3 regions of the Corynebacterium breve genome follow, and region 3 is predicted to be linked to each of the others. Evidence: predicted binding sites of a transcription regulator. Region 3 holds the regulator's gene; each other region holds the start of a gene.

Evidence for each region. Region 3 encodes LexA, which represses DNA repair genes until DNA is damaged. Its sites were predicted from a motif close to CGAACANNTGTTCG; they were not measured.
Region 1: QP027_RS01930 (error-prone DNA polymerase) is a predicted target of LexA. The motif match lies at 1,422-1,435, and genes of this name have one in related genera.
Region 2: QP027_RS07540 (SAV_6107 family HEPN domain-containing protein) is a predicted target of LexA. The motif match lies at 1,130-1,143, and genes of this name have one in related genera.

Annotation. Positions count from the first base shown of each region.
Region 1 covers NZ_CP126969.1:375,829-378,100, reverse strand. The annotation lists gene QP027_RS01930 (error-prone DNA polymerase) at 1-1,400, opposite strand, end outside; gene QP027_RS01925 (MetQ/NlpA family ABC transporter substrate-binding protein) at 1,540-2,272, shown strand, end outside.
Region 2 covers NZ_CP126969.1:1,547,650-1,549,921, forward strand. The annotation lists gene QP027_RS07535 (DUF3040 domain-containing protein) at 74-466, opposite strand; gene QP027_RS07540 (SAV_6107 family HEPN domain-containing protein) at 595-1,062, opposite strand; gene QP027_RS07545 (GNAT family N-acetyltransferase) at 1,254-1,847, shown strand; gene QP027_RS07550 (polyprenyl synthetase family protein) at 1,961-2,272, shown strand, end outside.
Region 3 covers NZ_CP126969.1:1,316,676-1,318,947, forward strand. The annotation lists gene lexA (transcriptional repressor LexA) at 469-1,155, shown strand; gene QP027_RS06470 (DeoR/GlpR family DNA-binding transcription regulator) at 1,313-2,092, shown strand; gene QP027_RS06475 (1-phosphofructokinase family hexose kinase) at 2,237-2,272, shown strand, end outside.

The DNA.
Region 1 (2,272 bases), 940 kb from region 3:
CCCTGCGGGTAGCCCAGCGCGCGGGCGGCATCACGCACAGCGCCTTTCGTGCGGTACGTAATGACATTGGCTACCTGCGCCGCGTTATCTCGGCCGTATTTGGTGTACACATACTGGATGACCTGCTCACGGCGACCAGATTCGATATCAATGTCGATGTCCGGTGGCCCGTCGCGCTCCGGAGAAAGGAAGCGCTCGAACAGCAAACCGGCGCTGATCGGCTCAGCATTAGTGATCCCCAGTGCAAAACACACAGCGGAATTCGCTGCGGAACCTCGTCCCTGCGCCAGGATGTTATTCTCGCGACAAAAATCCACCAGATCCGTAACGATCAAGAAATACCCTGGAAAATTGAGCTGTTGAATGACGCTCAACTCGTAATCGATCTGCCTTTCGGCACGTTCGCGCACTTCAGCGGAACGATTCTCGTAGCGGTGCTTACCCCTTTCCCGCACAAGCTGTCGCAGCCAGCTCATCTCATCATGCCCCGGAGGCGTTTCGCATTCGGGGAGATTCGGCGCGACAAGATTCAGGGTGAAAGCGCATTCATCTGCAATCGCAACGGTGTGGGCGATCTGCGCTGCTCGATCGGGAGCCATCGCAAGGATTTGCTCGCCCGAGCGGAGCCAATTGGCTCCCATTGGATGCAGACTACTGTGGGCCTCCGCAACCGATTGCCTGCGCGCCAACGACCGCTTTGCCACCGCCAGGCCGGTCTGGGCTCTCGTCGCCGCCGCGGGTTGAGCAGTGACAATCCCAGGAACGTGCGGGTAAGCATCAAGAAGCGCGTGATGATCCGCGTCCTCCGGAGTCATCGACACTTCATATTCCAAAACCACTCGGTCTAACCCAAAAACGTCGATCATATGATCGATCTGCCCCGCCCATTGCCAACCAGCCAGCACATAACATTCCCCCGCCAAGCGTTCCGCGATTTCGCTTAACGACGAATAGTTCACCTTCCCCTTCTCGCCGGTCAGCATATGCGCGTCCGCCATCAGACGCGAAAGCCGTTTATACCCCTCGGGACTGCGCGCAAGCACAGGAAGGACCCGATCGCCAAGTGTGAGTTCCGCCCCGAAAATTGTCGGCAGATCAAGCTTGGCCGCAGCCTCCGCAAACTTCACCGCGCCGTAAAACCCATCACGATCTACCAGCGCCAATGCATGGAGGCCAAGCTCTTTAGCGCGCCGCACGAGGTCTTCCGGCTCACTCGCGCCACCGAGAAAGCTATAAGACGAGACCGCATGCAGTTCGGCGAACGGAACAATTGAAGATCCGGAGACGTAGGCCTCGTCGTCAAGCAGGTGCTCTACCGAGACTGGCGTGGGCGAAGGGCGGCCCGACAGAATGCGTTCGAGCCGCGACCACGAGAGCGGTGCACCACCGTTAAACCTCATGGAGGAAAGCGTAACCCATTTCGAACATTTGTGCTATATTTAATTATATTCAACCTTTAGACCCCAACTAGACTAAGCTGTCCGTTAAGTGCTAGGTTGACCCCCATCGAAACACGTTAAATCACCAAGGAAGTTACCCATGCGTTTTACACGAATCGTTGCAACCGCCGCAGCGGCAACCATCGCTGCAACCGGACTTGTCGCCTGCTCCGGCGCTGACGACAGCTCCACCATCAAGATCGGTACCACCGACGCGGACCAGAAGGCTTGGTCAGTCTTTACCGACATCGCGGCTGAAGAAGGCATCGAACTCGAAGTAGTCCCATTCTCTGACTACTCCCCCGTCAACGAGGCTCTCGCGCAGGGCGAACTCGACGTGAACAAGTTCCAGCACATCAAGTACCTCGCTGAATACAACGTCGGCTCCGGCCAGGATCTCAAGATCGTCGGATCCACCGAGATCTACCCACTGGCACTGTTCTGGAAGGATCACTCCTCCATCGACGGCATCGACGGCGAAGAGGTAGCGATCCCGAACGACCCATCCAACCAGGGTCGCGCAATCAACGTTCTCGTACAGGCTGGCCTCGTCACCCTCAAGGAAGGTGAAGTAACCGACCCAACCCCAGCCGACATCGATGCGGCAGCTTCCAAGGTCAAGGTCACTCCGATCGACGCAGCGCAGACTCCAACCGTATTCAACGAGGGCAAGCCAGCGATCATCAACAACTCCTGGCTCGACCGCGCGGGCATCACCCCAGATGAGGCGGTCTTCGAGGACGATCCGAACTCCACCCAGGCAGAGCCATACATCAACGTATTCGCTTCCCGCTCCGAAGACATCGACGACGAAACCCTGAACAAGCTCGTCG
Region 2 (2,272 bases), 230 kb from region 3:
CCTCGCATATCAAGCGAGGGGGCGACCTAAAGTTCAGCCGTCTAGTTATTCAACTAGTTTCAAACCGGTATTTCTACTGACCTTCGAAGCGGCGGCGGAAGTTCTCTTCCATTCGCAAACCCACTCCACTACGACCGCCCTGGCCGCCAGTGGCCGGATGCGCACGCTGCGGAGCCACTCCTTGCGGAGCCTTGAGAATCCACACACCGCCAGCGAACATCACGATAAAACCAACAACGCTGAGAGCGATGAACCAAAAGCTCATTTGCGAGAGCGCCACGCCCGCGATCAGCAAAACCAAACCTAGAACGATAAGCGCAGACCCACGAAGCGTTGCCCGGCCCGAAGGAATTCCACCGCCAAGGGGCTCACGCCCAGATACTGACGCGCCAAACTTTGGGTCATCTGCTAGCAGCGACTGCTCGATTTCCCGGAGCGCGCGCTGCTCCTGCTCTGAAAGGGCCACAATTCCTCCCGGCGGTAGTGATTGGTCCTTGATTAATTCTCTAACCTCTTCAACGTATAGGGTATCCCGTTTGTTCCCCGAAGTGAAAGCCCGCCTACACCTTCTCCCGCCCCGTACCGGTGCCTGGTCTATGCAGCTTCTGCCACCGCACCCCCACCAGAGATTGGATAGCCCGAGTCGCCGTAAACTGCATGACCGTAGAAAGCTCCTGCAAGTGAGATAAGGCGCTGAGTATCAAGCCGACTCGGTCGATCCTCAATCCCTAATGCCACACGACCGCGCAGTGCCGAGAAGGATGAAAACTCTCCTGCCCAATGAGCTCCTTCGCCCCCGGTCAACCTGAGCTTGTCCCACGCATTCGTCGGCAAGCGCTTTTTGCGAGCTAGAACCGTAGACCTGGCGCTTATGGCGCCTGCAGTCCGCAGAGCGGCACGGTACGCATCTTCAAGCGCGAGGTCAGTGCGGCCCTGGTCAAAGTGGGCACGGGCAGCATCGAGCAACGCTTCCGCGTCACGAAGGAAGCGATCCTCCTTGGCCGAACGGCGAGTAGCGCCGACCACCGCGCCTGTTGTTGCCGAAATTACGCTGCCTGCCATGTCCCTCTCCTTTTCTTTCGCTGTGCCAATAACATAAAACATGCGTTCGACATCCCGACAGCCCTTTAGAACATATGTTCTAGATATTCCCTGTTTACGCAGCTCTCCCGCCACTTGGATTTGCGAAAGCGTGGCAAACAGCCGGTTCAAAACCAACACATCAAGGGCCTGAGCATGGTTCGATAGAAGCTGTGACTGTATCGATTCGACGACTAACGGGCCCCGAATTTTCGGTGCTTGCTCCGCGACTAGTCGATATTTACATGGATGCGATGGGATATTCCGCGGGGATCAGAACTCAAAGGATCCGCGTATGGCGCTCGGAAATCACCCACCCCGGATTCACCGCTCTAATCGCGGTGCAAGATAGCGTGATCATCGGGGTTGCATATGGGTTTCTCGGCAGCCCCGACCATTGGTGGGATCGGCAACTACGACGCGGCTTCCTAGAGGCAGGCGGTCCCACACCTGAGCAAAGAGAACTCTTGGAAAGCTACTTCGAAATCGCCGAGATTCACGTCACCCCTGCGCTTCAAGTGCGTGGAATCGGGAGGAATTTGCTTACCCAACTACTCTGGAATGCTCCCGCCCGTCACGCGCTGCTATCTACGCCTGAAGTTAAAGATGAAAAGAACGCAGCGTTCGGCCTCTACAGGTCGATGGGTTTTACCGACGTATTGAGAGACTTCTACTACCAGGGCGACAATCGACCTTTCGCCGTACTGGGGCGCCCACTCCCCCTTCCAGATCAAACGCACTCGCCCCGCAATCGAAGACTTCTCTAAGCCCGATACAAAGCGCAACGATCAGAGTTCCGGGCTAGACACCGGTTAGGGAAACCACAGTAGGTATCCTAAGAGGCAACCATTTTTGCAGCACTACCAAGGAGACTTCGACCGTGAGCGCCTCGCAGGATCTTCAGCAGCTACACATTCATGACGTCCCGCAGGCCGCACACCGTGAACTCGAAGCGTTTTTCCAACAGCGCACGGATGCGATTACCGCAATCGGTCAACCCGTGACTGATGCTGTGCAGTATCTCCATGACTTCGTCCTTGGTGGCGGCAAGCGTGTTCGCCCCCTCTATGGTTGGGCGGGCTTTGTCGGTGGCGGAGGGTTAGAAAACTCCGTCGAAGATCCCGCTGCAGTCTTGCGCGCAGTGAGCTCTTTGGAATTTATCCAGGCCTGCGCACTGATCCACGATGACATC
Region 3 (2,272 bases):
GCACACTACCGAGCACCAAATTGCGCCCCATCTCGCGACGAGTTTCGAACGCTTTGCAATTTTCTCGCGTAGTGGCTTTGGCCTGTTGGCGACCTAATGATTCTGTTCGATCAGTGCTTCGAATTGTTCGAACACTCGCAGCACTCTGACGACCTAGCGGAGGTCGGCCCAAATCCCACATGGCAGCAGGAGGGACGACTGAAGAACGGGATGAGTTATAAGTTGTACCTGTAGTGTTGCTATCCATCTGGAGTGTCATTTTCGTTTCCCTTTCACTGTGATCCAATCATAGGACTGGACCCCGACAGTTTCGAACAATCAATCCGTTCACGTGTTCGAATTAGCTTCTATGTTCGATTTATACCAGCACTGAATATTTTTGTCTAGCGCTGGGCACCGAAGTCGAACAAACTTGCAGTTTCGTGCTACACATAGAGGTAACGATTCGCATCAAGATCAGGAGCAATCATGGCGCGCCCCAAAAACTCGACATCAAAACCAGACCCGTCAAAACTGTCCGCCCGTCAGAAGCGGATCCTCGAAGTCATTCAGGATGCCGTCGTCCTGCGCGGTTATCCGCCGAGCATCAGGGAGATTGGTGACGCAGCAGGACTTCAGTCCACGTCCTCTGTGGCGTACCAACTCAAAGAGCTTGAGAAGAAGGGATTTCTGCGACGAGATCCAAACAAGCCCCGCGCTGTCGACCTGCGTCATTTGCCAAACTCGACTCTGAAAAAGAAGAAGTCCGACACCCCACAGCCAGCGCCAGAAGACACGGTTCAAACAAGTTTCGTTCCAGTGGTCGGACAGATTGCCGCAGGAAATCCCATCCTCGCGGAGCAGCACATCGACGAGTACTACCCAATGCCCGCAGACATTGTTGGCGAGGGCGAGATTTACATGCTCCAGGTAGTTGGCGAGTCGATGCGAGACGCAGGGATCCTCGACGGCGACTGGGTAATTGTTCGGGCACAACCGATCGCCGAGGAAGGTGAATTCGTTGCCGCGCTGCTCGATGGCGAAGCAACCGTAAAGGAGTTTCACCGAGACTCCACCGGTGTCTGGCTTCTTCCACACAACGAAGCTTTTGCTCCGATCCCAGCAGAGGACGCAGAGATCATGGGCAAGGTTGTGTCGGTGATGCGCAAGCTTTAGCTCTCGGTGAAGCCTTTTCTGTACCTCAGTCGCACTTTAGCTACACCCTGACGGGGGAATCGGGCATCAACTCACATACTCGGACATGCTTTGTTTGAAAGAATGGCGATATCGAAGACAGTTGACTTTCCCAATTCACTACTAGGGAGCATTTTCTATGTACGCCGAAGAACGACGCCGCCAGATTGCATCCCTCACCGCAGTTGAAGGGCGCGTAAACGTTACTGAACTTTCCGAAAAGTTCGACGTCACCGCGGAGACCATCCGACGTGACCTCGCCGTTCTAGATCGTGAGGGTGTCGTTCATCGCGTTCATGGTGGCGCCGTAGCTAGCCAGTCGTTCCTCACCGCTGAGTTCACCCTAGACTCTCGTTTCCGTTCCTCCCCTTCTGCGAAATCCGCTATTGCACGTGAGGCGCTGCACTTTCTACCAGGCAAAGACGGAAGTGTATTTCTTGATGCAGGCACGACGACCAACGCGCTAGCAGACCTGATGCGTGACCACCCCAACGCCGAGGACTGGTCGATTGTCACAAATTCCCTACCCATCGCACTTGAGCTATCGGGTGCTGGCCTGTCCAACGTTCAGCTCCTAGGTGGAAGCGTTCGCGCGATCACTCAAGCGGTTGTCGGCGACACGGCTCTGCGAACCCTCGCTCTCATGCGTGCAGACGTTGCCTTCATCGGCACAAACGCCCTCACAATTGATCATGGATTATCTACCGCAGATGCCCAAGAGGCCGCTGTTAAATCATCAATGGTTACCAATGCTCGTAAAGTTATCGTCCTCACCGACTCCACCAAGTTGGGCAACGATTACCTAGTCAGCTTCGCCTCTCTAGATTCCATCGATGTCATAGTTACCGACGACGAAGCCCCGGAGAGTTTCGTATCGGAACTACGTGAACGTGGGATTGAAGTAGTTCTCGCCTCCTAAAAACACGCACAACCGGAGACATTTCCCACATTGGGTTGACCGATCAAAAACAAACGGACATACTAGTAGGTAACGCAAAGTGGCATCAGTCACTCATATCGCCAAGTCCGCATTTGACCACAATTTACGTTGGGAGTATCTTCAATGATCCTGACTTTCACACCAAACCCGGCAATAGAC